DNA from 4 places in the Sulfurovum sp. MH2-6 genome. Region 4 is predicted to be linked to each of the others. Evidence: riboswitches for the same ligand, from Rfam matches in the RefSeq annotation. Region 4 holds a riboswitch; each other region holds the start of a gene.
The links. A riboswitch is a leader RNA that binds a small molecule or an ion and turns the genes downstream of it on or off. The one in region 4 is predicted to bind cyclic di-GMP.

Region 1 (8,080 bases), 300 kb from region 4:
ACCAAGCCCAGAATTACCTGAAGAGAGTTCACTGATAATGCTTCCCAAAGCACCCAATCTTGATCCAGGTGTGGAGAGGGCATCCTTTGTGCTCGCTGTCACATCGGCATAGCCGCTCCAGGCAGGCCGTCTTTTCTCTCCGGTTGTAGGGGATGTGGCGACGGCACTGAAGCCATCATTATCATAGGCTATCCACTCAAGAATATTATGTGTCGTATCCCCTGCCGGGATACTCTCTATAGGAAGAAAGTTTGCATTGTCTTGTCTGGCTATCACGGTTCGAGGGATGCTGTAGGCGAGTCTGTTGACCAGTTGCGTGATCGCCAGTTCGGTTTTCACACTGCTTCTGTGTACGGCTCTCTGCATGATATAACTCTCATAGACCTGAACAATGATCTGCGAACCGATCGATGCGACGATCCCGAGTACGACGATGACAAATACCAGCTCGATCAAAGAGAAGGCTTTTTTATGTCGAATAGAATGTATCATGGAAATACCACCTGATTGAGTTTATAGGTACCGATATTGCAGGAAAAAGCATTGAGGACGATATTTTTCTGCAACTCCTCCTCCGGGCTATTGGTTTGAAGCCTCACTTGAACCTGTTTGATATTGGAGTCGGTTGCGACAGTGTTATTGAAAGGGGTGTTGTAGGTGAGGGTATCGCTTGTACCTGCATAGGTGCTTCCCCCCGGCGTATCATTCAGGTAGTTGACGGTAACTGCAACGGTGATCTGTTTGTCGACGACATCACCGATCAAGGTCGAGGTAGGGTCTTCATCTATTAATGCGGTGGTGGCATTAGTGATAAAGTCATCAATATCATCCGTATCTCCGGCATCCGAGCCTAAGTTTATGGGTGCTGTGGCATTGATCTCTCCTCCCAGTGAATCAAAAAAACGTCTGCTACTGGAACTGGGTGTACCTGCTCTTCTCCCCGTCGGTATCGCTCCAACCATCTGCTGGTCCAGATCATCATTTCCGTTCACAGAAACCAGTATAGAGGCGGTGCGTGTGCTGTCCGTGTTGCCTTCATCCCATTGATGTGTCAATATCATTCCTATCTCCGCAGAGGCAGAGGCGATCGCTTCCTGCTGTAGTGCCACATAACTACTTTGTGTTGCAGTAGAGATCAGCATCGGTGCTGACATCAGTACGATACCCAGGATAACGATCGCAAAGATCAACTCGATCATCGCAACGGCTCTTCTCATTTTTCTTTTCATTACCAGTTCAACCTTTTCGTTTTGGTAGTACTTGCATTGACATCAAGTACATGACCCGTCTCCCCGACACCTGCCCATCCGGAGTCACCGGTAAAGCGTACTTTGTAGAATGGATCGGGAGGCAGAGTCGGGCTGTTTGCATTATAGATCATCCATGAATGCGTAGTGGTAGGCGTTGATGTGTTGAGGAATATATCAAATATCGCCGTAGTTGACCCGCTGGTTCTCTCTACCTGGATACTACTGTCTTGCGCATCTGCAATGATATTGACATCTGTATCTACCGTGGCACTGCCGTTACCCAGTGAAAGGGTCGGAGGATTCTCAAGTGTGATACTGCCGTCTCCAGTGTTTTCATTGTGATCAAGCGAGAGCCACCAGTTATTTAGATTGGTTTGACCTGTAAGCTGTATGGAGTCAGGGAAGAAGGTACAAGTAGGGAATATATCACAGTATACAAGCGCAGTGATCGGTGTCGTTGCCTCTGTCCCTTTTACGTCATAAAAGTCTTTGGAAGCCTTGGCACGCCCGAAGTAGAAGGTGGCATTTCTCTCATCCGTCTCTACGCCTGTTCCAATGATAACGGCCGTTTTCCCGGAAGCGGTATAGGTAGAGGCTACAGAGATATTTACATCACTCTCGGGAACCCTGAATGGATTAAGAGGCTGGTTGTTGTATCTCTGATAATTGAACATCAATCTATGACTCAGGTTGCTGTCGTTCCATGTGATGTTACGAGTACCGTTTGCCTCACCCTCACCTCCAAATCCAAGCAGCAGTTCATTCGGAATATCGTGGATAAGTGTATCATTGTTGAGCGGGTGTTTATTGGCGAGTGACGGGTTCCACTCTGTGACATTGAGGTCAACACTGACAGGGTTTTCATAGAAAAGCTCTCCCTCTCTGAAGTTTCTTGTGACATTCCCCTCGGCGTTCAGTGCACTGATCGTTACATCCATATGTGCAGACATATTGAGGTCGTTGGAGAGATAGGTGAAGTTGCCGTCGTTGTGGTTTCTCAGTACGATATTGTCCACACTGAAGTGGTGTGGGATGAAGGTAACCATATCATAGGTACAGATATAGGTATGCGCACGGCTCGTGTTACAATCCATAGGCGTGTCATCATTGTCTACTGCCGCCCACTCCTTATCATAGATGTTCAGCATGATGGTCCCCACATCCGTATAGGATACAGCTACGGTCTCATCCGGGTTGGGCGCACTGGATGGTCCAGAGAGGTTCTGACTTGAAAGTCCTCCCACCATAAATCCTATCTGAGTAGTATTGAGCGTAGCGTTACCTTCCAGTACCTCTTCCGTATCGGGTTGACCATTTTTAAAATATCTGATCTCCACGGACTCAAGATCACTGTTGTAGTTGTGATCATTCACGGTATAGTCCGAGACTACAGCATCTGTCGGGATCGCTGACCCGTTTGTATGGATACCGTCATCAGGGTATCTTGCTATGAGTGAAAGGGGATACTCCTTACCTGCTCTCAGCAGGTCCGGGGCATCAGGGGAGGTCATCCCCGTATCCATATGGTCCGGACGGATGGCAAAGTTGTCTGTGGTGCATGAAGGCTGGATGTTGAAGGTACACATATAACATCCCAGTTGATTCACATAGATGCTGTCTGTTGCCGGGTCATATGTGGGATCACTCGGATCAGCAAATCCGTTATTGGCTGAATCACATGGTTTTCCCCCATCCATCCCGCATCGGTCCCAGGCATCCTGTCCAAAGGCAGTTTTATACTGAACCTCGGAGTTCACACACTGCGCAAGTCTGGCAAAGTTACCGGTGGTACTACTGTTTGCCAGACAGTTCTGCCCTTCGACACTCAGAGAGTTTGGATCGACAAAGATCAACCGCATTCTGGATGCTTTTGAGACGGAGGTCGGTACGATCATCGGATTCTGTGCAGAGATAGTATCGGGCAGTATGTCAAGGACGAGCTGCTGCCCTGTATTGGGGTTGATGATATTGTCTATTGTCAACGAACAAGTATCATCGGACATATAGGGTACGATGGAGTAGGGGATCCCTGTAAGTGTTTCATACGGGACAGCTTCTCCCGCAAGATTGAGGTGTACACCGGTGACCTCTCTGCTTGGCATCCCGGCAACCATCGTCTGGATATATTTGAGCGAACCCTCTACATCTGCAGCATGTGCATTATAGGTGGAGGCATTGCTCCCATCGATAGGGGTATCTATCAGGTCTGCACTCGATGTGACTGTTACACCCCCCTCACTGGTCCCGTTACATTCATAGATACGGCCTTTATGGTGGAATCCCAGTGCGGTGTAGTAGTCACCGAACATTGCAATACCATCTATCCTAGGGGTATTGTAGGTGCCGCTGTCATGGAGGAGTACCTCTATATTGTTTACCAGGTTGTGATCGATATGAATGGCATACCCTTGCGTATAAGATCCATACTCTGTAGCATGTGAGATATCGTTACAGTCATCTCCCACTGCCCCTCCTGATGTGGAGCCGATATAGTCACAAGAACCGGCTTTTGTTTCCGGGGCATACATCTTATAGAGTTTTATATCACTCAGTACAGTCGTTGCATTGTACTCTCTGACCGCTACATACGCTTCACATCCACTTCCATAGTAGAAGTTACCTTTCATTTCACAGGTGCTGTTATAGTCTACTGTACGTAATGGGGTCATATCCGTATAACATAGATGTTCGGCAGTATCTTTTTCATTTGTTATACCAGTCGTCTCCGTAAAGGTATTGTCACTCGGATGCACATCCGGCAGTGCGCTCTCCACTGTTATGGTATTTGTCACCACTCCTGAGTTAGGCTGCGCAGATGGTGCACGGACATGCAGCCTGAAGATAGAAATCTCTCCTGTATCAAGTTCTCCATCCAGTGTACACTTTACGATACCGTAAGCTAATCCCGTAGTAAGATTATTTTCACCTCTACAGTCCCATTCGCTTGTAAGGCCATTGGTCATATCCAGATCAACCGACATACCATCCGGCAGTGTATCGGTGAGATTTACATCTGTGGCATTTTGATTTCCGATATTACTTACACTCACCGTATAGTAAAAACGATCATAGATCAGAGCCTCTTCAACATTTGCTATTTTTGTTACTTTCAGGTCATTCCCCTCTGACGGATCATTCGGTGTAAATCGAGCAGAAATATTATATGCATTCGCAACATTCTCACTGTCCCCTTCCAGGTAGATAAAATATTTCCCTGCCAAAGTTGAGGGAATGGTAAGGAGTGTTGAAGCATTATTCCCTATAGACCCGGATGCAATCGTAGGACAGAAAGGGTTTCTCAGCTCAGAGTAATTTAAAATTTTATTTGTATTGTTATGGATGGTGACTTCTAGCGTTCCATTGGCGGGAACATCAAACGAGTAGTAGTCTCTATCTCCCGAACTACTGGAACCTTGAACTAATCCGGTATAGATTCCGAATGCAAGTACCGGTTCGGCTTCACTACAACCATTGTTCGGTTCTGTTTCTGCATACAAGATACCCCCAAAGAGTATGAGGATGCCTGAGACTAAAGAAATAAAACTCCCTTTCACTCTACGAAAAGGTAATAAAATCAAAAAAAATCTTTTAATGATATAGGTCAGATACTGCATGGAACCTCCTTTCCAACCGCTTCTTATTATTATACTAAAAAATATAATAAAAAGCTACAAAAGAGACCAAACACATTAATGTAAAATAAATAACCAATTTACTTCTATTAAGCAACCCGGCTGTCTACAAGAGACCCGTGGCTTTCCGTCCCTATCTCGCAATAGGTTTGGCCTACAATTGTTTAATGATGGCATAAGGTTACTTAATTCTTTCTAATGTAAATAATGGATTGGAATCTCTCGAAGCTAATACGCTTTTTACGTATTTTGAGCTATGATATTGAGAGTTAAAGAACTTCACAGGGAGTGATGATAGATGTTACAGATGATGAAAACAGTTTTTATAGGAGTATTTATCTCCTTTTTTCTTGTAGGGTGCGGAAGCGATGAGAGTACAGTCGAAGAGTTCAATAAGCCGGCGCTCTACTGGTATCAGAAGATAGCAAAGAGTATCTCCGGCGGGTATATGGACAAAGCTGATGCTTACTATGTCTCGCTCAAAAGTGAACATATGCGTTCCCCTATGATGCCGTCTGCGATCATTATGCTTGCGCATGCGCATATGAGCCAGGAGGAGTATCTGCTTGCCAACTTCTATCTGGATGAGTATAACAAACGTTTCGGGGCAGGCAGCAATCGTGAATATATCGAGTTTTTGAAGATCAAGGCCTCTTTTTTGGGGATTAAGGATGTTTACAAGGATCAGAAGTTGATACAGGATACCATCCTTAATGCAAAGATCTTTCTCAGCCGTTATCCCGGGTCGGACTATCATCCTTTGATAGAGACGATGCTCGTCAGGCTCTATATGACACAGTATCTTCTCAATGAAAATATTGCAGCACTCTATGAACGTACAGGCAAAGAGAAAGCGGCAAAGATATACAGGGATAAAAACAGAGATTCTGTGATTCAGCAGAGTGATATCACCCCTCCTGAACAGGGGATCGTAGGTCGTGTTTTTGACTAACGTGAGGTAGCAGTCGGTTGAAAACCGTTAATCTTTTTGCGGTAGCCTAAGTGAAAATAGTAGAAACACGCTATCAGTTTGATATAGTCTGGTAGACATTTACAGAAGAAATTTTATGGAAATAACAAAGGAAATATTAGTATGCAATTAAGTGATTATGATGCATTTCCCACACAGTTGCCTGTGGTCGTAGAAGACGAACTCTTTCTCTACCCGTTTATGATCAGTCCTATTTTTCTGAGTAATCAGAAAGATATCGATGCCGCTACCATGGCGATGGAGAATAACTCTCTGCTCTTTGTCACCTCTTCAGTGAGCGGTAAAGAGGGAGAAAGAGATTTTGATGCGATGTATAAAGTAGGGGTTGTAGGCTCCATTATGCGTAAAGTGCACCTGCCTGACGGGAGGGTAAAGATACTCTTTCAGGGGCTTTCCCGTGCAAAGATCGTCGAGGGCACCGAGGGAGAGATCAATCAGGCGATGATCGATACAGTAGAGCTGGAACCCTATAATGAACTGAAAACCAATGCACTGATGGATATACTCAGAACCAAGATCAAAAAACTCTCTTCTCTTAACAGTAATATCCCGGCTGACCTTTTGCGTACGATAGAGGAGAACGATGAGCCTAACCGTATCGCCGATCTTGTCTCTTCCATGTTGAAGCTGGATAAAGAGGTGGCCTACAGACTCTATATCGAACTGAATATCGAGAAACGTCTGCTTGCACTGATCGATGTGATCACTTCCGAGATCGAAGCAGCGAAGATCCAGAAAGAGATTCGTACGAAAGTACACAGTAAGATAGAACAGACCAATAAAGAGTACTTCCTCAAAGAACAGCTCAAAGAGATCCAGCAGGAGCTTGGTATCGATACGCAGCGTGAAGAGGAGATCGCCAACTTCAGGGAAAAGATCGAAGCACTGAAGCCCCACATGCATGAAGATGCCTATAAGGAGATCAGTAAGCAGTTGGAGCGTTTTGCACGTATGCATCCGGAATCTGCGGATGCCAATGTACTGCAAAGCTATCTGGAGTGGGTACTTGACCTGCCGTTTGGCAAATATACCAAAGAGAACCTCAGTGTAGAGAAGGTAGCGCAAGAGCTGGACAAGGATCACTACTCACTAGAAAAACCCAAAGAGCGTATCGTCGAGTTTTTCTCGGTACGAGAGCTTGCATCCTTAAGAGGGATGAAGCAAAAAGAGACCAGCGGGGCGATACTCTGTTTTGCAGGACCTCCGGGTGTGGGTAAAACGTCATTGGCAAACTCAATTGCTACGGCTTTGGGTAGACCGCTGGTCCGTATCGCTTTGGGTGGTCTGGAAGATGTGAATGAGCTTCGAGGTCATAGACGTACCTATGTCGGCGCGATGCCGGGCCGTCTTGTGCAGGGATTGATCGAAGGTAAAAGTATGGACCCGGTGATCGTACTGGATGAGATCGATAAAGTAGGGCGTTCTATGAGAGGGGATCCGACTGCGGCACTGCTTGAGATACTTGACCCTGAGCAGAATGTAAAGTACCGTGATTACTACCTGAACTTCAATATCGACCTAAGCAAGGCGATCTTTATCGCTACGGCCAATGAAGTAGGGCGTATCCCTGCACCGCTGCGTGACAGGATGGAGTTCATAGGATTGAACTCCTATACTCCAAGAGAGAAGTTTGAGATTGCAAGACGTTATTTGATCCCTCAGGAGATCAAAAAACATGCATTGAGAAACAATGAAGTCTCTATCAGCGATAAGGCATTGAAACTGCTTATCAGTGATTACACAAGGGAAGCAGGGGTAAGAAACCTTCGAAGACGTGTGGCTGACCTTATGCGTAAGAGTGCGAGAAAACTTCTTGAAGACCGTAGCTTGGACAAAGTTTCAATCAGTAAAAAGAACCTAGAGAAGTTTACGGATAAAAAAGTCTTTGAGATCTCACCGGTTCATCCTGAGCCGCAGGTCGGTGTAGTGAATGGACTGGCATGGACCGCAGTAGGTGGTGATGTCTTAACGATCGAGGCGATCAAGATCAAAGGCAAAGGGGCATTGCAGCTCACTGGTAAACTCGGTGATGTGATGAAAGAGTCCGTGCGTATTGCACACTCCGTTGTCAAGATATTGATCGATGAGCGTAAACTGCCTGTCTCTTCATCCATCATACCGCATACGCTCAAAGAGAAAGAAGAGCGTATTGCATTGGATGTATCGGAAGTCTATAAACGATTTGATCTGCATATTCACGTACCGGA
Region 2 (8,080 bases), 1.2 Mb from region 4:
ACCGTACCCAATCCCTCTTTTTTGAGCTTTGACAGTATCTCTTTGGCCTCATCGATACTCTTGTAGCTTGGTACCACAAAAAGCTCTGTCTGCATCAGTGCACCCGCTTCATCTTCCGGGTAGGTCATAAGGTCAGCAATGACGGTTTGTCTCTTCCCGCTTAAAAGCGCAAAGACCTTTTGGCTCTTTTCCCGGTCTTTGTTAACAATCGTCAGATAAAAATTGGTCGCATCATCACTGTCAAGTGCTTCGATAACCCTGGAGAGTCTCACCTCATCACTTTCACGGATATAATCGACCTGAAAAGGGATCGGAAGCTCCATCAGGATCTCTCCTCTCAGTTCAGGGGAGAGCAAATTGATATAGGTAAAGAACTTCTCCTCATCATGCTGTTTCAATACCTCAAGAAAATCCGCATGGTCAGCATCACTCATCTGCTCACCATACGTACCTCTTTCCAACTTATCAAGATAGCGTTCCAAAGACTTTCTATCCATACATTCGCTGCCCATCATGCTCCTTCATCTGATAGAGTACGATAGCATAAATCGTATAAATTGTCAGCACTTGGTATCTGTTCCCGGATGTTCGAAATACCTCTACTCTTTTAGCCTTTTTATCACGTTAGACAAGAGAAAATAGAGTGAGTGAAGTCCCAGAAATTTTTTGCAAAATTCAAACAATAGAAGATCGAAGAGAGAGGGGTACGATACCTATAAGAAAGGGCGAACCATACTCCTTGCCTCTGGATAATATGATATAATATAAAATCACAAATAAGGTTAAAAGGGTTTATTATGAGATCTTCACGTCTTCTTCTCTCCATCTTCTCTGTTCTTTTTCTGTTCGTTGGATGCGGTGGTGGATCCTCCTCATCACCTACAGATGAGGATCCGATATTTCCCGATGCTGTTGAACACAATGCCTCTTTCACTTCAGACCATTTTAGCGGTTCACAAAACTGTGCACGGTGTCATGACGGATTGACTGATGAGAATAGGAGCGATGTCTCCATCCATAAAGCATGGCAAAGTACGATCATGTCCAACGCTGCCATCGATCCGTTCTGGAAGGCCAAAGTTGCCAGTGAAGTAAAGCGTAACCCGCATGTCCAAGGGGTCATAGAAGAAAAATGTGCCCGCTGCCATACGCCTATGGCAAGTGTAGAGGCAGGTTTTTCCGGAGATCCGGTAACACTCCTAGGTGATGGTTTTTTAAATCCGGAAAATCCGCACTATGACGCAGCGATGAACGGGGTTAGCTGTACACTCTGTCACCAGATAAGCAACACGGCTCAACTAGGTACGGTGGATGGCTTTTCCGGTGGTTTTGAGATAGCAGATGAGAGAATGATCTATGGTCCTTATCAAGATATTAATCCAAATCCGATGATCAACAATGTCAACTTTACTCCACTCTATAGCGCCCATATGATGGACTCAAAACACTGTGCGACCTGCCATGACCTTGATACACCGGTACTGCATCCTGATGGAGAACTTGCAGGCATATCCTTCCCGGAACAAGCACCTTATAGAGAGTGGGAATACAGTGAATACAACGGAACGAAGCATTGTCAGTCATGTCACATGCCGGTTGCGGAAGGCGGAGTGGTCATCTCGACACGTCCGGATAACGGTACACTGGCTCCACAAGAACCATTCCACCAGCATAAGTTTATCGGTGCCAATACCTATATGCTCAATATCATCAAAAACAACAAAGTAAAACTGGGTGCTATCGCTGATGATGCAAGTTTTGACCAGACGATCACCAATAATCGGGCATTCCTGCAAGCTTCAGCAGATGTCGAGATAACTCCCTCAGACTATAGTGATGGGAAATTGAGTTTCAGTGTCAAAGTCACCAATCACAGCGGACATAAATTTCCTACCAGTATCCCTACACGTCGTACATGGCTTCATGTCACGGTCAAAGATGCAGAAAATACTACAGTCTTTGAGTCAGGGGCCCTTGCTCCGGACGGTAGACAGATCATCGGTGTAGACGATAACCCCAACCAGGCCTATGAACCACACTATGAGAAGATCGTTGATCCCTCTGAGGTCCAAGTCTATGAAGGGATCATGGCAGACACAGAGGACAATGTAACCTACACCCTGCTCAATGCGGCACAATTTGTCAAAGATAACCGTATCATGCCGCGAGGAATGGATAAAACTGCTGTTCCAGAGACGATAAAAGCCTATGGAGCTGCCGATACGGACCCTAACTTCATAGGAGGAAGCGATACTGTCGATTACGAGATAGCATTGGCTGCAAGCAGCAGTTATACGGTAAACGTCACGCTCATGTACCAGACACTCGCCTACGGATTTGCACAGGATCTCTACAAAGATGATGACCTCACCGAAGTCGCACTGATGAAATACCTCGATGAGCAGACAAAACTCCACTCGGAAGAGGTATCCGCCGACCAAGCCGTTATTCCTCTCCTTCGTTAAAAGGAAGGGTATCCTCTTCCCTCTTGTTTCTATACTTGGTATAGGAACAAGAGATACCACCTAGCCTCTTTCCTATCAGGGAGTAGGAGTTAAAACGCTACCATTTTCTGGCTTCACTACCACGAAACTTTATTAAACTGCCAGATAAAAACAAGGTGAATCGCTGAAGAACCGAAGGTAACATCCGTACAGTTAGGAAACCACACCTCTCTATAAAAAATCGTCAACCTCAATCTTATGCTGTACTACTCTGTAAATCAGACTGATTAGAGGGTCATTTGGTTGAGACATAGTGCTACGCACACACTACACGTAGCCGGTGCTATAGTCACAGTATGAAGATAAAACTCTGTAAAAAATTTTCCAAGATCAAGAAATTTGAAAAAAAGCTTTCCAAAGCTTTTCCCGATAGCACCATCATTGTCAACTCATGCATCGGAGGTTTTTGCAACAAATGCAGGTCCCAGCCCGTGGCCAAGGTAGATGGAGTAAAGGTGAAAGCTAAGAGGATGGGAAAGCTGATCAAGAAGATCGAAGCGCTTTATCCATTCGCTTAGGGCGCATTCCCAAAATAGAGATGGGGAAACAGATATCCTTTAAGGCTTGATATGAATAGTAGTACCTACCGTCACATACTTTAAGACTTCATCCATATCACTGTTATACATTGCGATACATCCTGCCGTCCAATCCGTACGCTGTTTAAAAAATGACTTAAACCATCCCCCTTCATTATTGGGTTGGCCATGGATCATGATCGCTCCGCCGGGGCTTTTTCCTTTTTTTCTGGCATTTCTACAATCTTTTCTGTTTGGATAGGAGATATGCAGGGCTTTATAGAAAGAGCTGTTTGCTTTAAAATAGTCAAGCTTATAGTAGCCCTCCGGCGTTTTTTGGTCACCTTGTACCTGTTTGTGTCCGACAGGATTTCCGCCTAAAGCGATGTTGTAGGTTTTGAAGACTTTACCCTTGTGTGAAAGGATCATCTTTCTTTCTGATTTTACGACGGTAACCAGATCTGCTTTGATACTTGACGATTTCGAAAGTGATGCAGTATTTGCAAAGAGAAACATAGGGGCAACAATGAAGAGAAAGAAATATTTTTTCACAACGATCCTTTGAGTGGGTTTGTATCATATGAGATATCAAAAACCTGAAAGAGAAGAAGGTAGAGGTATCCTGACGCAGAGGTAAAAAGATACTTCTTTTAGTGTGCGGTCTGGCGATCTTTAAAAGGTAAAGACCCATGACTTTCTGTCCTTGCTTCACAACAAGTTTAGCTTTTAACATTAATATCTGAGTAGATTGTACTATGATAATGATTAAAAAATTATAAGACGGAGAGAGTGCCTCATTTTTCACCACTCTTTCCAGACACTGTACCGTTAACGCTTCATGATGCGGAAGAGGAACGGCACTGGGTATAGTATTGCCATCTTGCATAGTAAAAAGCATTAAATTGAAATATCTGATTTGCCCCAAAAGAGTAAATAGAGACGAGAGAAGTCCGCTATCAGCGAAGTGAAGCGCATAAGACGGGTTCCATATCAGAAGATATCGAACCCGACGGAGATTAGGACATGATCTCTTCTATGGTAATATAGTCACCTACTCTACCCGTCATCTCTTCTACATCCGTATTGACCGGGAGTGTTTTCTTACCAGGCTGCCAACCTGCCGGACATACTTCACCTGTTTTTTCAGCATGCTGCCATGCTCTTACCTGTCTGAGGAACTCGTTGACGTTTCTTCCTACCATCGGTGCCTGTACTTCCTGCGCCACTACAGTCCCCTCCGGATTGATAAGGAATCTACCTCTCAGTGCGATCCCCTCCTCTTCGATCATTACACCGAATGCTCTACTGACCGTTCCTGTAGGGTCTGCACCGATCGTCAGCTTAAGATCTTTCAACAACGGCTCGGTCTCAACAAATCTTTTGTGAGAGAACTTCGTATCTGTGGATACGGCAAGGATCTCTACACCCATCTCCTGGAACTCGTCATATTTTGCATTCATTGCCGCGATCTCTGTGGGACATACGAAGGTAAAGTCTGCCGGGTAAAAACATACCACATACCATTTACCAGCATAATCCTCACTCTTTACATTTGTGTAGTGACCTGTTTTCGCATCAAATGCATCCATTGCAAATTCCGGCGCTTTTCTTAGTACTAAAGATGAACTCATTCTATTTTCCTTTGTTTCTCTATTTTTATTGTTTTCTTCTTCTGAGACGTTTTGTGTCTCTTCTATCGGTTTGGAACCTGTATCACAAGCCATAATCAATCCTTTCTCTAAAGGATAATTATTATCCTTTGATAAAATTTATTTTATATGAATCATTCTTAAAGTTTTATAAAACATTCAAAAAATCTATAATTTTCTTTATTATTACTTATATTTAATAGGATATTTACTGATAGAGTGCTTATTTGTTTCCCTTTGTATGAGATTTTCCCTCTCTGAGATACTCTCTTTTATTCCCTGGAGTCACTATACTATATATACTCCGGTATCGTTTTCATCTCGAATGCTATAAAATCGATAAAACTATACGTTTTGATACATCTTTCTCAATTAAATTAATCTTACTTTAAGCTTTAATGTTTTATTAAGTTTTATTCTATATAATTTCGATAACTTCTATAAAGAGACAGTTTTTGTCTTTTATTTTCCCAAATCAAATTTTTATCATAAAGGAGTAAGCATCGAAGTACTAGCCTATACAGTTACACTATCTATCGCAATCATGCTTTTGGCAGCCAGAGTAAAACGGCCGATCTTTTCCCGACCGGCACTTACACTTCTCACCGTTCTCTTCTTGAGCACTACCGGTGCCGAAGCTGCTTATGAACATATCGCAAAAAAGGCAGGGATCAGTTCACAAAAGTTTGCATCGATCGTGAAGAAGATTGTCAAGATAGAATCTACGACGGGGAGCTACTATACTAAGAACAAAAAAAGCGGTGCCTACGGACGCTACCAGATCATGCCTAAAACAGCCAAGGAATATGCCAGGAAACTGGGCATCCCTTACAGCCAATGGAAAAAGCCTAGCAATCAGGACAAAATATTTCATGCCATCCTAAAAAACAATATCCGCGCACTGAAAAGAAAAGGCATCGAGATCAGTGCTTTTACTATCTACGGAGCGCACCAGCAGGGTGCAGGCGGTTTCAATGCCATTATGAAAAACAAGAAACTCACAAAACGCCTCGAACGAAATCTCCGATACAACCTTCCAAAAAAGCTGAGAAAAACACACCGTTCGAAACTCGTTATCGTATGGAAAGAGTATTGGCAGGAGAGGCTTGCCTAAGCCCTTCGTTCCGCATCTCCTGGTGCGGAATGTCCCCTCACCCTTCTCCTCATTCCCTACTACTATAGGGAATCTACCCTTTGAATTCCATGCTTCAAGTGAGAATGACTACAGAACACTATTTCCCTCTCACGCTAGTCTATGATCATAGGATATAGGATTAAAGTAGGGGTTCATATCGAAAGATAGGAAACCGGTAAGCATAGCATCCAGGTAATGGTATGATCAGTACCTGACGCTATATTTTTAGAAAGTTGGCTGAAGTTTTTAGCGAAAAATCTCAGGCAACCTGCTTTTCTTTGCTCTCCTGAAGAGCGATCTCAAAGCGTTTTATATGCGAAACAAAAATGATAATAATGAGATGAGTTATCTTCCCCTCTTCCCCGTATATTCAGTGGATATAGATCCAAATGATAAATCTGTTTCTTTCTATACTCTATTCAATTTTTTATGATACGTGTTTAACGCAATACTTGAACTACCCTCCGCTTATCCAAGCGGAGAGTAATGGGTGATTATGCCATGAAACCGCTTGTTGCAGAAGTAGCAAGACCAAGCGTAGTATCAAGTAGGTTATCAACCAAACCAAGTGTACTGCCTACAGTACCAAGTACTGTATCGTTCACTAGAAAGTCAACTCCACCAACAAGTGTGTTCACTGCAGGCAATACAGTACCGTTCACTAGATTATCAGCGATGATCGTTGTGTTATCAACTGCAGCATCCGCAACCAATAAAAGGTTTACTACATCAGCAGTGATCGCTGTTGTCGCAACAGAAGTAGCAACATCCAACACATGGTCAACAGAAAGAGCCAGGTTCGCAACATCGTCAACTACAACATCACCAACAGTAGCCACTGTATCTACAGTGTTTGCCACTGTACCAACCAAGTTTCCAACGCTTCCTAGTAAATCTCCTAATTGTAGGCTATCAAATACGTAATTCATAAAAATTTTCCCTTTTTTCAATATATTTTCGTATGCATTGTACACACAAGGCATTGTACAACCAAATAAATTAAAAATTATAATATTTTATAAAAATTGATAACAAAAAAGTTATAAAGTCTAAAAATTGACACCTAGTTACGATGAAGGGCACTTCCTCCCTTTGATCAGGGCGCATTACCACGGACACCTTGGTAAAGAGCTAGAATCCATATCGCCCCCTCCGTCATTCCCGACCCCGATCGGGAATCCACACGCTTTCCTGCCATCTAGCGATGGATTTATAAGTTACAGATAGATTAACCTGCGATATGCACCCCAAGGGCACTTCCTCCCTTTGGTCAGGGCGCATTCCCAACGAGGACGTTGGGAACGAGCTATGAATCCATATCGCCCCTTACGTCATTCTCGGGCTTGACCCGGGAATCTACACGTTTTCCTGGCATCTAGCGATGGACTTATAAGTTACAGATAGATTAACCTGCGATATGCACCCCAAGGGCACTTCCTCCCTTTGGTCAGGGCGCATTCCCAACGAGGACGTTGGGAACGAGCTATGAATCCATATCGCCCCTTACGTCATTCTCGGGCTTGACCCGGGAATCCACACGCTTTCCTGCCATCTAGCGATGGACCCATAAATTACAGATAGATTAACCTGCGATATGCATTCCCAACGAGGACGTTGGGAACGAGCTAAAAATAGTAAAGTATGGGTTACATATCAAGAGATATGGAACCAGTGAGGAGATGCCCCTTTCATCCGTAGGTTTGGCACTGCCAAACGTTCTCAACCGATCTTCATGTTTCTTGCTTATTTTCCACTATCGGTAGATTACATTTCGTTCCCATGCTTCGCGTGGGAATGACTAATCCATATCGACCCTTACGTCATTCTCGGGCTTGCCCCGGGAATCCACACTCTGTCTGCCATCTAACGATGGACTTATAAGTTCCAGATAGATTAATCTGCGATATACACCCCAAGGGCACTTCCTCCCTTTGGTCAGGGCGCATTCCCAACGTCCTCGTTGGGAACGAGCTAAAGGTTTTTTATTCACCTCTCATTTATATTGTATTCTTATAGTTTAACTGATTTCTCCGACTATCAAGCTTCGCACTTTTTCAGTATACGACGAGCTAAAAAACATAACTACTTAAAGCATCTAGTCTACGAGTTCGTTGACTTTGAGATTTCGTACCTGCCGACATAGATTTTTTATATAACTCAACATATTTATTTGGTTCAGAAGTCTGTGAAAGATTTTTTAATTCAGTATAAAAATCATCAAGTTTTTTAGATACGAATTCAATATCTTCTTTCTTTTTATAACATTCTTGAGCA
Region 3 (8,080 bases), 500 kb from region 4:
GCTCTACTATACAGAAGTTGATGAGAGTATGAAGGTCTCTGAAGGGGGAGGCGTGGATGATGAACAGATCGAAGTTCTCTATCTGCCGACAGCAGAGGCGAAGTCATTTATATTTGATGAAGCAGTCGCAAAAACTCCCGGGCTTATGTTTGCATTTATGTGGTGGTTTGAAAATAAAAAGTAGGGAGCAGGGAGTAGGTAGTAAGGAGTAAGTTTGGTAAGCATTTTTTTAAAATGCTTTTATTTTAAGGTTTTGTTCAAGTAGTCTATGAAAAATTGCTACCTGCTACCTGCTACCTGCTACCTGCTACCTGCTACCTGCTACCTGCTACCTGCTACCTGCTACCTGCTACCTGCTACCTGCTACCTGTGCCTACACGGCTTCACTTCGCTACGACCGTTCCGGTTCCAAAGCTACAAACGTGAAGCAGTTCACGTTTGCTTTACGCTCCTCATCTGCTACCTGCTTAGTTGTCCTGGACGGCCTGTGTATAGGCAGCATAAAAATGGCTGCCGTCTGTGAAGCTGTTGACCGTCAGTTTGGAAAAGGCTTCAAGGTATTTCCAGAAGTTCTCTTTGAGCTCTTGGGGGATATCCGTTTCACGCAGTACTGTCTCCATGCATCCAAGCCACTCATAGCGGCTTTTTTCATAGATGGAAAACTCATCATGCAGGCGAATCATATATTCGTTGAGGTCTTTCCCCTCTGATTCTATATGCACGTTCGGTCCGCCACAGAGCTGGATAAAAAAGCGTGCATTTCTCTCTTTGACCTTTTCAAACTCCTCTTCATCCTGAGGAAAGAAGTTGGCGATAGAACTCTCATAGATCTCATCATAAAAACGGTACATCAGGTCTTTCATACCTTCATATCCCAATGCTTCGTAAAATGCCGGATCAGGCATTTTAAAGTGTACAGGTGCACCTTTCTCAACAGGGGTTACATCATACATCTTATCTCTCCGAGTGTAAAATTTGGGATATTGTATCAAATTATCATAAAGGGCACCTCCCAAAACCCAGATAATTACTCGTCGCAGTAACGTCTGAGCAGGCAGTGGTAAGATTCGATACGTCTGTCACGCAGGAACGGCCATATATCCCGTACTTCTTTGGTACGGGTATGGTCGATATCCGCGTAGAGTATCTCTTCATCTTCGCTTCCTGCCTGTGCCAGTATCTCTCCCTGAGCTCCGGCGATAAAAGAGTGGCCCCAGAAACGTATGCCGTCCATCACGCCGGAACTGTCAGCTTCAAACCCTACACGGTTGCACGAAAGAACCGGAATACCGTTGGCAATAGCATGAGAACGCTGGATCGTGATCCAGCTCTCTACCTGCCGTGCCTTCTCCTCGCTACTGTCCGCATCGAACCATCCGATAGCTGTCGGATAGATAAGCACTTCAGCACCGCGAAGCGTCATGGCTCTTGCAGCTTCCGGGTACCACTGGTCCCAGCAGATGAGCACTCCCAGCCTGCCTACGGATGTATCGATGGGTTCAAACCCGAGGTCTCCGGGTGTAAAGTAGAACTTTTCATAAAAGCCCGGGTCATCAGGGATATGCATCTTGCGGTATTTCCCCGCAACAGTACCATCTTTTTCAAAGACCACGGCCGTGTTGTGATAGAGACCTGCGGTACGCTTTTCAAACAGTGAGGTGACAAGTACGACACGATTCCTTTTTGCAATCTCAGACCAGAAAGCGATATCCTGTTCAAAGTGGGCAGCATAGTCAAAAAATTTGGTATCTTCACTTTGGCAGAAATACTCATTCTGGTGAAGTTCCTGCAGCACTATCAGTTCTGCTCCATTTTTTGCAGCCTCTTCTATCTTCGAGGCAGTAGCGTTGATGGTTTCGGTTTTATTGCCATAAAATTTCTGTTGGATAAGTGCTGTTTTCATGGTAGAAATTTTAGCATAATTTTATTTTTTATTAAACCGTATTTTTATATAGTTATAGCAAGGAAATGTTAAAAGCCAAACATATCGTGAGATATGGACGGAAAGCCAATGGGTCTTAAGGATTAAGATAGCCAGGTTGCACATTCTTAGCTGCATGTAACTTTTGCTTTTCCTCATTATTTTTTATCTTCAAAGGAAAAGTATATGAAGAGTACCGCTATTGCTGCACTGTTGTCAGCTACACTATTTATCTTTACGGGATGTGGTTCGAGTAAGGTTGCACATACCAGTATCGTGAAGAGTGAAAAGAGTTATCTTTCGCAGACGAACAGTATGAAGAAAAAACGAGCGCACGCTTCCCCCTCTTTTATCACCAAATCAGAGCAAAAAGAGTTCCTCGCCCGGATCAATAAAGTCCGTTCAGAGAGAAGGTCTTGCGGTAGGTATGGTCGCATGGGACCGGTACAACCGCTGGTCTGGAGTGACAGGCTCTATGAGGCTGCGTATGAACACAGCTATGATATGGCCAAGAGCAGCCACTTCAGCCATGATGGATCAGGTACCAGAAACGATAGGGCAGCTGTTGATATGAGGCTAGGACGCGGGAGTAATTTGAGAGAGCGTATGCATTACTCTGACTATAGATGGCGTGCCATCGGTGAAAATATTGCTGCAGGGCAAAAAACGACACAAGCAGCAATGGATGCATGGCTTCGCAGTGATGAACACTGTAAAAATCTTATGAGTGAGCACTTTACAGAGGTAGGTATGGCTTACTATCCTTCAACGGATCAGTACCAGACCTACTGGGCTCAGAACTTCGGGCGCAGTCTGTAGCCTTAGTAGGCCACCTGCATCGTAGAACAGTGAAGGCTGCCTCCCTGTTCTATCAATTTGAGACAATTGATCGGAATGATCTCTTTGTCCGGAAACTCTGCTGCAAATACCTCATGGGCAATTTTATCCTGCGGTGTACCGTATGTCGGGTAGATGAGTGCCTCGTTTGTGATCAGAAAGTTTGCATAGGTAGCCGGTAAACGACGCCCCTCTTCATCATAAATCGCGTCAGACATCGGAAGCGCTACCAGGTTGTAAGGTTTTCCGTCAACCATTGTAAATCTCTGCAGTTGTTCTTCCATCTTTTTGAGTGCATCATAGTGTTCATCACTCTGATCCTCACACTTGACATACATGATCGTATCACGCTTGACAAAACGTGCAAGTGTATCGATGTGAGAGTCGGTATCATCTCCCGAGAGATACCCATGGTCAAGCCACAAGACTCTTGAAGCACCGAGGGTCTCCTGAAGTTTTGCTTCCACCTCTTCTTTACTTAACCCGCCGTTTCTGTTTGGGTTGCAGAGGCATTCAGAGGTAGTAAGGATCGTCCCCTCTCCATCACTCTCGAGTGAACCGCCCTCAAGAACAAAGGCGATCGTCTCAAGCGGTGTAGTGCCCATATAACCCATCTTGTGAAGTACTTTGTTGACACTGTTGTCAAGCGATGCTTCAAACTTTCCTCCCCATCCGTCAAAAGTGAAGTCGAGCAGTTTGAGCTCATCCTCTTCTCTGATGGAGAGATATCCGTAGTCGCGTATCCAGGTATCATTTGTCGGTATCTCGATAAATGTCATGTTGCGTGTCGAGCAGAACATATCGGATATCTCCTGCTTGTCTTGACAGATAATGTATACAGGCTGTGCGTAGGCAATGGCCTGTGCGATACGGATAAACGGGCTGAGCGCCTCGTTTAAACTCTTTTCATTTTCTGGATCATACCAGTCTGTTCCTTTATGGGGGAACGACAGGAGTACAAGCTTTTGTCTTTCCCACTCTGCAACCATATGTTTCATCAGTCTAGATCGCACCTTTCATTTTGTTTTCCGTTGTTGGCATCTTTGATCGTTTTTTTTAACTCTTTGACAAGCGCAAAAAGGACCACTGCGGTTAAGATAAAACCGATAATTTTGAGAATTGTCATCCAATCCATTTTTTACCTTTATTTAGGGGTGATTTTTGTCTATTTGGGGTATAATTCCTTCATGGCATATATAACGATCAGTAGACAAAATTTTTATCATAATCTTAACCAAATCACGCTAAAAACCGGCTCTAAAGAGAAAATAGCCATTGTACTGAAAGACAATGCCTATGGACACGGTCTCAAATTGATAGCTACACTGGCCAGTGAGTACGGTATCAAACATGCTGTGGTTCGTGATTACACGGAAGCTAAAGAGGTCAAAGAGTTCTTTGAGAGTGTCGTCGTACTCGCCGGAGAGAGCAGGGTGGATGAGGTCTGCAGTTTTGCGATCAACAGTATCGAACAGTTATCCGGTATAGAGAAAGGATGCCGTATAGAGCTTAAAGTCGATACCGGTATGCACCGTAATGGTGTTGCTCTCAGCGAACTGGATGAAGCGCTGGACATAATCACGGAAAAGGGTTTGAACCTGGTGGGTGTGATGACCCATTTCAAGTCTGCAGATGAACTCGGATCAGACTACTTTTGGCAGAAGAAGTACTTTGGACTGGTGAAGCAGAGCGTTAAAGCACGCGGTTTTGAGAGTGTACGGTTTCACTCGCATAACTCTGCAGCGATCCTGCGTACAAGAAGTTTTGATGATGATATGGTACGTGTGGGTATCGCCGCCTACGGATATGATGAACTTCCTGAGGGGTTTGACAGGACAGATCTCAAGCCGGTGCTGAGACTTTATGCAAAAAAAGTTGCCACAAGAGTGCTCAAAGCAGGCCAGAGAGTAGGGTACGGCGGCAGCTATACCGCTCCAAGAGACATGGTGGTTTCCACCTATAATATCGGCTATGGTGACGGATGGCTGAGAGCCAGTGACAAGGCAGCTTACCGGACGAGTGAAGGCTTGGAAGTACTTGGCCGGGTATCCATGGACCTGATAAGTTTTGAGAGTGAAAAAGAGTCACTATGCATTATGGATGATGCACAAAAAGCAGCACAACACTTTGGGACGATCTCTTATGAGATCACGACGGCACTCTCCTCTGATATACCAAGGGAACTGATAGAGTAATCTGTCTCTCCGAACCGCTTATTGGTGGATGACTCTAATGAGATCATTATTTTCATCCACAATTTGAAAGATATGTTTGTCTCCCGCTTCCTGATGATAGGTGACTTCACTGTTTTGCGCATCATCCAGCACCACTTTGATTGTTGCCTTCCGGTCTTCTGTCTTCACATCAAAAGAGATGATCTCTACTGCTGAAACGACTACCCCATCTTCTAATTTTTTCAAAATCATCTTTTCTCCTTTTCACTCAACATTTACTTATGGTACTTAAAATAACTTTGTAAATTCATTAAGTTGATGATGTGTTTCCCGCTGTTTGGCACGTTTACGCTAAGGAGACTTTTCATCTTTTTGTGAGTATAATGTATTCATCATATTTAGTTAGTTTAATCTTTCTTTTAGAGGGTTAAACATTGTTTGGAAGGGAAGTGCATGGCAAAAAAACATATTTTATTTATCAATGGTATCCCTGATGATGGTGCACTTAAAATTGATCAAATTCACAAAAACGGAAACATTAAATGGAGTGGAAGCGGTAGTGCCAATTTAATCAATTTTTTAAAAAACGATTATTTCAGCAGGTCGAGCATCATTATGGATACGAGAAAAGATCAAAAAATTCCTCGACAGATGATTCATGGGGTCTTTAACCAGATATCTGATCCTGATACCCATAAGATCTCACTGCAGAAAACGGAGGATTTCTATCAAGCGGTTTCCAAGCATCTCCCCTTTTTTAACCCTCCCTCCCTGGTGATGCAGACAACCCGGGACAATATCTATAGAATGCTCCAGGGGATAGATAAACTCCGTGTCCCCAAGACAGTAAAGATACAGCCAAGGTCACCTTCGGATATCTATGAGGTGATCAAAAATGAGAAGTTTGAATATCCTGTTATCTTCAGGCAGGCAGGTGACCATGGAGGTATCAGTACGATAAGAGTCGATAATGACAGAGAAGTATTTTCTCCGTTTGCCCTGGATGGAAGGGATTATTACCTCACACAGTTTGTAGATTATACGGATCAAGAGGGAATTTATGGAAAATACCGTCTGGTTGTTGTTGATGGTGAGGTTTATATCAGACATGCAATTTTCAGCAGAGAATGGATGGTGCATGCAGGAAGTCAGTTAGATAAGGAAGAGAGTCAAAAGTATAAAAAAGCTATTGCCAATCGTTTTACAAAAGAGATAAAACCCAGGATCCAACCCATTATTACAGAAATATATCATCGTTTAAAGCTTGATTATTTTGGTATTGACTGCAATATCGATGAGAATATGAATCTGCTGATTTTTGAAATCAATGCCAATATGAATGTTTTTACCAAAAGCAAAAAGACGCTTTTTTCAAAGCATATAGAAATGATACGTTCAGCTTTGGTTGAGATGTTAAGAGATAAAGGAAAATAGCTATGGTGCAAATCGGTATTGAACATGAATTTGTCTTTAAGGATAAGAATGGGACCTATCTGGATTTTGAAACAGCGAAGTTTCCGGTGTTTCAACAGATCGTAGATGCATTCCCTTATTTCGAAAATGATGATAAGTTTTTTGATTGTAAGTCATTGGAGAGAAAACCGAAACGATGTTATGTAGAAGGGTTTGAACGGTATGATAGAGAGGGAAAACTTCTTGAGACTACTCCCAAAGGCCTGGAAATCAGAACATTGCCTCATAGAGATATTGATGCGCTGGTGAGTGAATTCACGACTTCTTACCGCGTACTTATGAAGATAGCAAAAGGCTTTGGTTTTTCTCCGTTGCTCACCAGTTTACACCCTTTTAAAAACAGTGTTATATTTGATCACCCCTTAAATCAGACAGAAGTTGATCTACGTACACCGGAAGAGTTGAAGATAGCGGTCAATGCATTATTGTGGCACGGGCTTCATGTGAATGTGTCGATAAAAGGCTATACAGAAGAGCAGATGATGGATCTGATTTATAAGCTTAACTACTACACGCCTTTTATCATCCCTTTTAGTTTTTCATCTCCTTTCTATGAGGGAAAGCTATTTGATGGATTATCCTATCGAACCTATAAAAAAGCAAATAAGGCAAGAAAGGCAGCACAATTACAAAATAGAAAAGGGAACTACGTGATTGAATTCAGGGGTTACGATGCCTGTGGAGATGCCAGGCTCTTAAAGGCGCTTATCATGCTGATAAAAGGGTTGCTTTTGGATGAAACACTTGATCATAGAGCAGAAAAACAGGATCCTGAAATGCTCAAGCTTTCAGCGATGAAAGGATTTGAAGATGCGCGGATCAAGGAGCAGGGGTTAAAAGTACTGAAAGCCGTCAAAAATACTATAGCAGACAGTCAAACTGTTGAGCAATTGGAGGAGATGCTGCATAAGAATCTCTCTTATGCGGCAACAATGAAGCAGAGCTTTTTGGCAACAGGCGATATTCTTGAAAGTATTTCAAATAGATATGAGTACAATCGAGAACCGATCGGGCAATAGAAGGGAAAGAGAATGTTGAAAAAGAATGTTTTATTTATCAGCGGATTGGCAGATGACCGCAAGGTAAGGATTGCACAAATAGATGAACAAGGCAATATACAGTGGCGCAATAGGGGAAGTGCAAATATCAGCCAATATATCGCAAACGATCAGTTTCAAACAATAAAAATGATTTTGGATACGAGAAGTGACCAGGAGCTTCCCCGACAGATGATTCATGGGGTATTCAATGAAATTTCCGATCCCGATACGCATAAGATAACACTTCAGAAGGCGGATCAGTTTTATCAAGCTATCTCATCGGAGGTACCGTTTTTTAATACTCCTTCCCATGTAGTGAGAACAAGCAGAGATCAGATCTACCTATCGCTTGATGGTATAGAAAAGCTTCAGGTCCCCAAAACGGTCAGGATCGCACCCAAATCCTCGGAAGAGATTCACCGGATCATCAAGGAGGAGGGGTTTGAGTATCCTGTGATTTTCAGACAGGCGGGAGATCATGGCGGTATCAGCACGATCAGGGTAGAGGATGAATCAGAGCAGTTCTACGCTTTTCCTCTGGATGGAAGGGAGTATTATCTGACGCAGTTCGTAGAGTACCGGGAAGAGGGGTTGTATAAGAAGTATCGGTTGATTGTGATTGACGGTGAAGTCTA
Region 4 (8,080 bases):
TGAAGAGATCACCCTTCCTGTACACGATATCAAGATCACGGGAAATAAGACTCATGAGACCTCCAAACTCTATAAAGTGCTTAATGTAGAAACAAAAAGTTTCTGGCAGTTTTGGAAAAAAGAGGATCCAAAGATCTATGACAAACTGATACCGACCCTGGATCAGTCTCTGCAAAGCTTCTACGATTCAGAGGGATTTTATGATGCCAAGTTCGAAATCAAAGAGACAAACACTACACTCTATCTGAATATCAAAGAGAACAACCCGGTTCGTATCAATGAGATCAATGTAACGAGTGATTATGATCTCTCCCCCTATATAACCTTCAAAAAACAGGAACGTTTCAGGGCAGAGAAGTTTATCGAGATCAAAAACAGTATCATAGAGGCATTGCTGGCGGCAGGATATTGCAGTTACGATCTTGATACAAAAGCCTATGTAAACCTTGAAAAACAAAAAGCCGATCTAAAGTACTCTGTAAGAAAAGGGGAGCTCTGCCACTTTGACAAGACCTATATCAAAGGATTGGAAAGTATTGATGAGGAGGTTGTGCTCTCGCGCATAGTCGCCACAGAGGGGAGTAGGTTTGATCCCAAGCGTATTAAAGAGAGTTATGCCAATCTCTACCAGCTGGATGTCTTTGACAGTGTGATGATCAACTATGATCGTAAGTTTTACAACAAGATCCCCGTGGATATTACCCTCAAGGAGACTGAGAAGCCTTACCATACAGAACTCGGATTGGGGTTTGATACCTATCTCGGACTACGTACACACGGTACTCTCGTTAAAAAGAACTTTATGGGGAATGCACAAAAGTTGACACTCAAGGCACAATGGTCACAAAAAGAGTACCTTGGCAGTCTCGATTTTTTTAAACCGGCACTCTTTGATATCCGGGGCTATTCGATCGATTTTATGTCAAAAACAGGATATTCAAATCTTGAGTATCCGGGATTTACGGAAGAGAAGAGTTATCTGAGAGTCTGTGTAGGTCATGAACGCGGCAGGTTGAGACTAAAAAGCGGACTTGTGCTTGAAAATATTGATATTGCACTTCTGGACAACCAGGATGGGAGCGTGACACTGGAACAAGCTGTCAATGAAGGTAATTTTTTACTCTTTTATCCCTATATTGACCTGATCTATGATGCGAGAGATGACAGGTTAAACCCTACGGAGGGATACTATCTGTCATCTTATCTGGAGTATGGGCTTCCCTACAGTGCGGATGCAAGTACTTATCTGAAGGTGCAGTTGGAAGGGAGATATATCTACAGTATTGATAAACTGACCCTTGCTGCCGTGGCAAAGACAGGTGTTGTGGACCAGTTCGATCGTGAAGTACCCGAATCCAAACTCTTTTTTGCAGGAGGAGCCTACTTTAACCGTGCGTATGGATTCAGGGAGATCGGGGTGATACTCTCTCCTACCAAAGACTCTATAGAGGGGGCTTCTACGATGCTCAATCTCTCATTGGAAGCAGACTATCCGGTCTGGGGTGACATTTATGGTGCGATCTTTACCGATAATACGATGCTTAATGATGAGAGCTATGATTATACGGGTGATATCATCACATCAGCAGGTGTCGGTATACGTTATATGACACCGATAGGACCGTTTAAACTGGATGTAGGGGTTAATGTGAATGATCCCTCACAGTACGGTATCTCATTTCAGGTAGGGCAGTCGTTTTGAGAAAAGTATTCATAGCAATTTCGATTATATTTATCGTACTGTCTCTCGCACTTTGGATCGCTGTCAATACACCTGTCGTGGTCAAAGAAGTTGCGAAACGCTATGCACCGAAGTATGCTATCAGCTATAAAGAGATCACAGGGAATGTCCTTGACGGGATCACGATACACGCTCCCAGGTATGAGGAAATGCCACTTGCTGAAGAACTCACGCTAAGATGGAATCCTGTTGCTCTGTTGCAAAAAAAGATCTCTTTGACGAAGGTGGGGATAGACGAGGGGAATATTACAACCATAGAAACATTGGTCAAAAGTTTTGAGAATAATGATACAAAAGAATCTTCGGACTCCTCATTTTCATTTGAAGTAGGGATGGAAGAGGTGGATATCTCTCTGCTGCCTTTTGTGCGCAACGATATCTCTGTCTCAAAGCTCACGCTCTCTGCCGGTATGCTCTCCTATGCTACGGATGAACTGGAGATAGAAGAACTGGCACTCTTTCTGGATTCGAATGTAACGGATATCACGCTTAACGGAAGTTATGAGGAGAGGGAACTGGAGATCAGCTCACTGGATATCAAAAGAGTCGATCTTCCGACGCTTCAAAGATATCTATCAGGTGTTGAAGAGAGAGATCAGCGTGCCGAAACCGCTGAAAAATCCAGCAGTCAACCCTTCTATCTGCCAAAATACATCCGTCTGGACAAGCTTTATCTGAATGCAAAACCTACGATATTTGATCCCCTTCAACTCCAGAAATTCAACCTTCAAGGCAGTAATATCGTAGTGGATCTTGAAGAAATGTTGGTAGAAGATGGGAGTATGCTCCTTGATGCCCGCAGCAACCTCAGTAATATTATCTATAAAGGCACGGTTGATGAGAATGCACTGGTAGGTAAAGTGGCCTTTACCCCACATAAAAGACTGTTTGAACTTTCGGGACTGCCTTTGAGAAAAGAGGCGTTTGGTGATATAGAGATAGACCTGCTTGCAACCAAATCCTATCTGCAAGCCGGTGTGGAAGCAAGTATTACACAGATATTGACCGGAAGAAAGGGCGATTTTAATGTTGATATAGATACCTTCGTATCCAAACTACAATACCATATAGAAGAAGGGAGACTCACTGCTGATACCAATCTGATGATCTCTACCCCTTATGCAAAAAATATTTCGTTGATCAACCACTTAACCATGGATCAAAATATCACCTATCATGGAGAGATATATACCAAGGAGCTTTACGGTCTGGAAGAGAACCTGACAGGCGTGCTGCATGACCTCAATGTAACCTATCTGGGAGATAATCATCACCTGGATGCCAAACTGGATTCTGATGCCCTGGCAGGGAGCTTTGCAATGCAGGACTATCTAAGAGGCACGCTGCAGCTCAAGACAAAAAAGGCCATTAAAGTAGCAAATATTACGAAGCTGCCCGAAACGTTGGAAGAGACAGAGGCAGAGATAGAGGTGAAACTGCCTTTTGATCTGATTGACAATAGAATGCTTCGAGGGAGTGTAGAAGTGAGATCAAACCTGGTCAATATGGATACAGATATCATTTTGACCAAAACCATACAAGTCAAGAACAGGGTGACGATACCGGATGACTCACTCGTCCGATCCCTAGATCCGAAAATACAATGGGAGAAACTTGCTTCTGTAGATCTGGATCTGACAGTGGAAGGGAATGACTCTACGATAGAGGTGAAAACAGAAGAGTTGAACCTTCAGGCACGCTATAAAATGAGAGATCAGACCATTCATGGGAGTTTCATGAGTCCGCCTCTGCGTGCATCATTTGATGCCAATCTCACAAAAGAGATGAGACTGAACGCTGAGATAGGTTCGCTAAGTGCCTTGAACAGCTTTATCCCATCCTATTATACGTTGGGTGAGATGCCAGAGATGGAAGGAAGTGCGGCGATTCATGCTGTGATGACTCAGGAAAAAAGGGTGGATCTTTCCCTGCGCTCTCCTTTGATCGTCTATAATGCAGAGAGAGAAAGTGCCCATAACCTGAGTGATATCGATATCGATATCACGCTGCAAGATAGGCAGATGACACTTCAGCGTTATCAACTGACATACAATAAACAAAAACTCCATGCGAGCAAACCTTCCGTGATCAAACTGAAAGAGAATGAACTGCAACTCTCTCCGTTATGGGTGAATGATGCGCTGCAAATAGCAGGAGCGTATGAGCTGAAAAGCAGAGAAGGAAAGATCGATGCGGATGCGAAGAGCTTAACGCTGGAGCATGAATGGGCCGATATCATTTCAGATATTGACCTGGAAGCAACGGCAGAAGGCAATGATACTGAGATAAAGGGGGAGATCGTTTTACAGGGGGGAGATATCCATTATGATATGAAACAGCAAACATTTGCTTCTGACAGTGATATTATCGTGCTTCAAAATAACCATAAAAAAACAGATAATGCTTTTATGGATCATTTGAGTGTCGCCGTCAACATTGAGAGTAAAAAGCCCCTTATTTTCAAACAAGCAGAGATAAATATTCAGGCCAAACCGGCTTTTACCCTCTATAAAGGGCCGAATGAACCTTTAATGGTATTGGGATCTATAGAGTTGCTTGAGGGCGGTACCTATCTTTTCCAAAATAAGAAGTTTACTCTGGAGAAGAGTTTTATCTACTTTACGGGTACGCTAAATACACCGCTCTTAGAGATCAAGGCAAAACACCAGGCGCGTAACCACTTGATTACCATTACGGTGACAGGTACGCCGGAGGCACCGAATATCAACTTCTCATCAAGTCCGAGTCTTACACGGGAACAGATACTCTCCGTTTTACTCTTTGACTCCGAAGCGGGTGGTGATACCTACAGCGGTGACGAGATGATGAAGATGATGGGGGGTGCCATGGCCAAATCTGTTTTGGTCAATGCCGGAGTGAAGATCGATCACCTGGTACTTGGTGCGGGTAACAGCGTTGAGGTAGGTAAAAATCTTACACGGGACATTATGATTATCTATATCAATGACGAGATCCCGCGAGTTGAGTTGAAATATAGACACACTCCGAGTTTTGAGAGTGTCGTAGGAGCCAGCGGGGAGTCGAGCTCCTATGATATTATCTATACCAAAGATTTTTAGCCGCTTGTTACAGATATTTGGAAGTTGGTGCTTATTTAAGTCGATACGTTGTAAAATTCATTATAGGTATTAATGTTGAAAAAGCTAAACCTGTCGTGAGGCAGGGACAGAAAATCATGGGTCTTTCTTGTGAGGAAGATCGCCAGATTGCCAATAGAATCTACCTCTTTTAGGGACTATTCTGCTTTTAACTTTTTACCCAAAGATGTGAGTATCTGCATGGGAATGTATGTTACATTATCCAAGTGGGGATAGAGATCACTCAGATCACTAAAGTAGAACACTAAAGGAGTGATATGAAAATATCAAAAAACAGAAGTCTGCTGGGACTGCTGCTTATCGTAGTCATGGTAGCTTTTTTTATACTCTCTTATACGGCTTACACTACATATACAAAGTATGAAAGTGAACGAAAGAGTGCGAACCTCCCTTCATTCGTGGAACAGATAGAGTTGCTTATGGATACGATGGAGTTTGAAAGACTCAACAGTGCGATCTATCTGGTGACACGGGATGGAAGTGATGCGAAGAAACTTTCAAAGAGCAGAAGTGATGTCGATCTTGCATTGAAAAATCTCCAGCGTTATATTCAAGAGAGTCAATTTAGCGTATACAGCAGGCAAATTCAAAATATCAATCGTGAGTTACAGCAGACAAGGCGGGCAGTCGATGATGCCAGAGCGAACTATCAAGCGATTCTTATTGAAGCGTACCATGAGAATGTATTTGGATATATACGTGAGATGCTTGAAGGTCTGCAGGATATGCTTACCTCCGCTACAACAGCAGAGTATTTTACGGTGTACCTGGAGATTACAGCGCTTAAAGAGAATACCATACTTGAAAATACTTTGATCTCTTACGTACTGCTCACCTCACAAAGAATGCAACGTGAAGATGTCAGATTATGGGAAACGTTAATCGCAGAGGATAAGCTGCCTGAGTATCGTTTATTGGAAGACCAAATCGTCACCTCCAAGCTTCTTGCATTACTCTCCGCTGATGCGTATAAAGAGATTTTGGAAAAAGAGCGTGAGATGATCATGATTGAAGCCAACCGAGGCGGTTATGCCGTTGCTCTGTTGGGATGGCTGAATCAAATCGGTATCAAGATGGACTACTTGACCCAGGTGCAGTCAGAGTTACGTACACAGATAGATAAGCCGGATGAGACGGGGAAATGGTATGCTGCGGGATATGCACTGGGTGCCTTGGTAGTTCTGTTTCTGATGGTTTTGCTTTTGGTCAAGTTTTTCAAACTTCTACAGGACAGAGAGCTTTTTGAAGAGACGGTGAAAGATATCGAACTTGTACTGAATGACAATCAGCAAAAAGAGCTTCGCCGTCTGATTGAGAGCGGAAAGATGGACCACATCTATAAGTTTCTGATCAAAACGATCAAGGATGCCAACCAGACGAAAGATCTGTTTCTGGCAAGTATGTCTCATGAGATACGTACACCGCTTAACGGTATCCTGGGATTTACACAGTTACTCAAAGAGACAGAAGCAACAGATGAGCAAAGAGAGTTTATCACGACGATTGAGAGAAGCTCGGCACATCTTCTGTCGATAGTGAATGATATTCTGGATCTCTCCAAGATCAAAGCACAAAAAATAGAGTTTGAAAATATAGTGTTTGACCCTGTAGAAAATTTTGAGTCCGCAGTTGAGTCTTATGCGGCAAAAGCTTCTTCTGAACATATTGACTTTAATATCTTTCTGGATCCCACACTTCCAACGAAACTTATCGGAGATCCGACCAAAATATCACAAATCATTGTGAATCTGGTCAGTAATGCAATGAAATTTACTTCTCAAAACGGGGAAGTAAATGTCGTGATCCAGAAAGTCTCAGAAAAGGGTGAGGAGGTAAACGTAAAGTTTGCTGTCAGTGATACAGGTATCGGTATCTCCAAAGAGCAGCAAAAGAGGATCTTCCAGGCATTCGGTCAGGCAGATGTAAGTACCAGCAGAAAGTATGGCGGAACAGGTCTGGGGCTTTCTATCTCAGGAAGACTGGTAGAACTCATGGGAGGGAAATTAGAGATAAAAAGTGTTGTAGATGAGGGATCAACTTTCTATTTTACACTGCCGTTGAAAAAACCGGCAGATGCGACAAGAAGAGTCGTCGAAAATATGCGTGGAAAGACGGTGGGTATACTCAATCCGCATATCGATGAAAAATATTTTAGAAATAAAAACCTGGAAGCCTATATCGCCTATACGGGTGCGCATATAGTCAACTATACAGACGAGAGTTTATTAGATATCAAAAAAAGCCGTTCAGAGCTGCCTGACATTCTCTTTGTCGATCATAAATATCGACAGAGAGAGGATGAGATAAAACAGTTCCTTGGGATCGATACCAAAGTCGTTGTCATCTCAACAGGCGATCAGAAAAGAGCGCTTAAGCGTTATGGTCCGCTGATAGATAAGGTCCTCTATAAGCCTGTCAATTTTACCAAGACGCTTAAAGCCTTGAGTGATAAAGAGGAGATAGCGGATACAAAGAGAAATATCGTATTTAAGAACCTGCACATTATGGTTGCAGAAGACAATGCGATCAACCAGAAGTTGATTACTAATGTACTGAACAGGCTCGGTATTGAAGTGAGTATCGTAAATAACGGGCAGGAGGCCCTTCAAAGCCGTAAAGAAAACAGCTATGATATGATCTTTATGGATATTGAAATGCCTGTGATGGGTGGAATGGAAGCAACAGCGAATATCTTGAATTATGAGAAAAATACGCATAAACAACATATCCCGATCATTGCATTAACTGCAAATGCGCTTTCCGGGGATCGGGCGAAATATCTGGGGGCCGGAATGGATGGTTATCTGGCCAAGCCGATCGAACTTAACATACTTAAAAAGCTTTTGATAGAGTATTTTGAAGAGAAGGTAGTGGATGCAGCAGTGTAGTGGAGAGCTTTTCAGAAAAGCTCTCTTGAATTTTAAGAGAGCCTGCCTTTAAACTCCTCATATCCAAATTCTCTGACGATGTCTATATCTCCATTGAGCCTCTCTATAGCGATGCTGGGAAGTTTGATACCGTTGAAGGTTGTGGCTTTCACCATCGTATAGTGCATCTGGTCCTCGAAAATAATCTTCTCACCTATCTGCAGCGGTCTATCGAAACTGTAGTCTCCCATGATATCTCCTGCAAGACAGGTATTGCCTCCTAGACGATAGGTATAGGTTTTTTCACCGGCTTCACCTGCACCTCTGACATCAGCACGGTAAGGCATGATGAT

Region 1: linked by a shared signal. The riboswitch ahead of AC4JOV_RS02445 (DUF6701 domain-containing protein) and the one ahead of AC4JOV_RS04005 (hybrid sensor histidine kinase/response regulator) in region 4 are both predicted to bind cyclic di-GMP.
Region 2: linked by a shared signal. The riboswitch ahead of AC4JOV_RS10300 (L,D-transpeptidase family protein) and the one ahead of AC4JOV_RS04005 (hybrid sensor histidine kinase/response regulator) in region 4 are both predicted to bind cyclic di-GMP.
Region 3: linked by a shared signal. The riboswitch ahead of AC4JOV_RS01515 (CAP domain-containing protein) and the one ahead of AC4JOV_RS04005 (hybrid sensor histidine kinase/response regulator) in region 4 are both predicted to bind cyclic di-GMP.

The regions. Positions count from the first base shown of each region.
Region 1 is NZ_CM178170.1:502,108-510,187, forward strand. It holds gene AC4JOV_RS02435 (prepilin-type N-terminal cleavage/methylation domain-containing protein) at 1-492, opposite strand, end outside; gene AC4JOV_RS02440 (type IV pilus modification PilV family protein) at 489-1,229, opposite strand; gene AC4JOV_RS02445 (DUF6701 domain-containing protein) at 1,229-4,747, opposite strand; cyclic di-GMP riboswitch class I at 4,972-5,046, opposite strand; gene AC4JOV_RS02450 (outer membrane protein assembly factor BamD) at 5,181-5,834, shown strand; gene lon (endopeptidase La) at 5,976-8,080, shown strand, end outside.
Region 2 is NZ_CM178170.1:2,012,134-2,020,213, forward strand. It holds gene AC4JOV_RS10285 (magnesium transporter) at 1-512, opposite strand, end outside; gene AC4JOV_RS10290 (cytochrome c family protein) at 798-2,465, shown strand; gene AC4JOV_RS10295 (DUF1450 domain-containing protein) at 2,801-3,022, shown strand; gene AC4JOV_RS10300 (L,D-transpeptidase family protein) at 3,062-3,574, opposite strand; cyclic di-GMP riboswitch class I at 3,676-3,756, opposite strand; gene AC4JOV_RS10305 (peroxiredoxin) at 4,039-4,746, opposite strand; gene AC4JOV_RS10310 (transglycosylase SLT domain-containing protein) at 5,222-5,785, shown strand; gene AC4JOV_RS10315 (hypothetical protein) at 6,301-6,678, opposite strand; gene AC4JOV_RS10320 (DUF262 domain-containing protein) at 7,876-8,080, opposite strand, start outside.
Region 3 is NZ_CM178170.1:304,728-312,807, forward strand. It holds gene AC4JOV_RS01500 (NUDIX hydrolase) at 1-184, shown strand, start outside; gene AC4JOV_RS01505 (globin domain-containing protein) at 468-953, opposite strand; gene AC4JOV_RS01510 (carbon-nitrogen hydrolase) at 1,028-1,903, opposite strand; cyclic di-GMP riboswitch class I at 1,968-2,047, shown strand; gene AC4JOV_RS01515 (CAP domain-containing protein) at 2,108-2,740, shown strand; gene AC4JOV_RS01520 (agmatine deiminase family protein) at 2,743-3,756, opposite strand; gene AC4JOV_RS01525 (hypothetical protein) at 3,756-3,893, opposite strand; gene AC4JOV_RS01530 (alanine racemase) at 3,946-4,953, shown strand; gene AC4JOV_RS01535 (hypothetical protein) at 4,972-5,184, opposite strand; gene AC4JOV_RS01540 (ATP-grasp domain-containing protein) at 5,386-6,366, shown strand; gene AC4JOV_RS01545 (glutamate-cysteine ligase family protein) at 6,369-7,424, shown strand; gene AC4JOV_RS01550 (ATP-grasp domain-containing protein) at 7,437-8,080, shown strand, end outside.
Region 4 is NZ_CM178170.1:800,972-809,051, forward strand. It holds gene AC4JOV_RS03995 (autotransporter assembly complex protein TamA) at 1-1,702, shown strand, start outside; gene AC4JOV_RS04000 (translocation/assembly module TamB domain-containing protein) at 1,699-4,821, shown strand; cyclic di-GMP riboswitch class I at 4,895-4,976, shown strand; gene AC4JOV_RS04005 (hybrid sensor histidine kinase/response regulator) at 5,118-7,748, shown strand; gene nspC (carboxynorspermidine decarboxylase) at 7,781-8,080, opposite strand, start outside.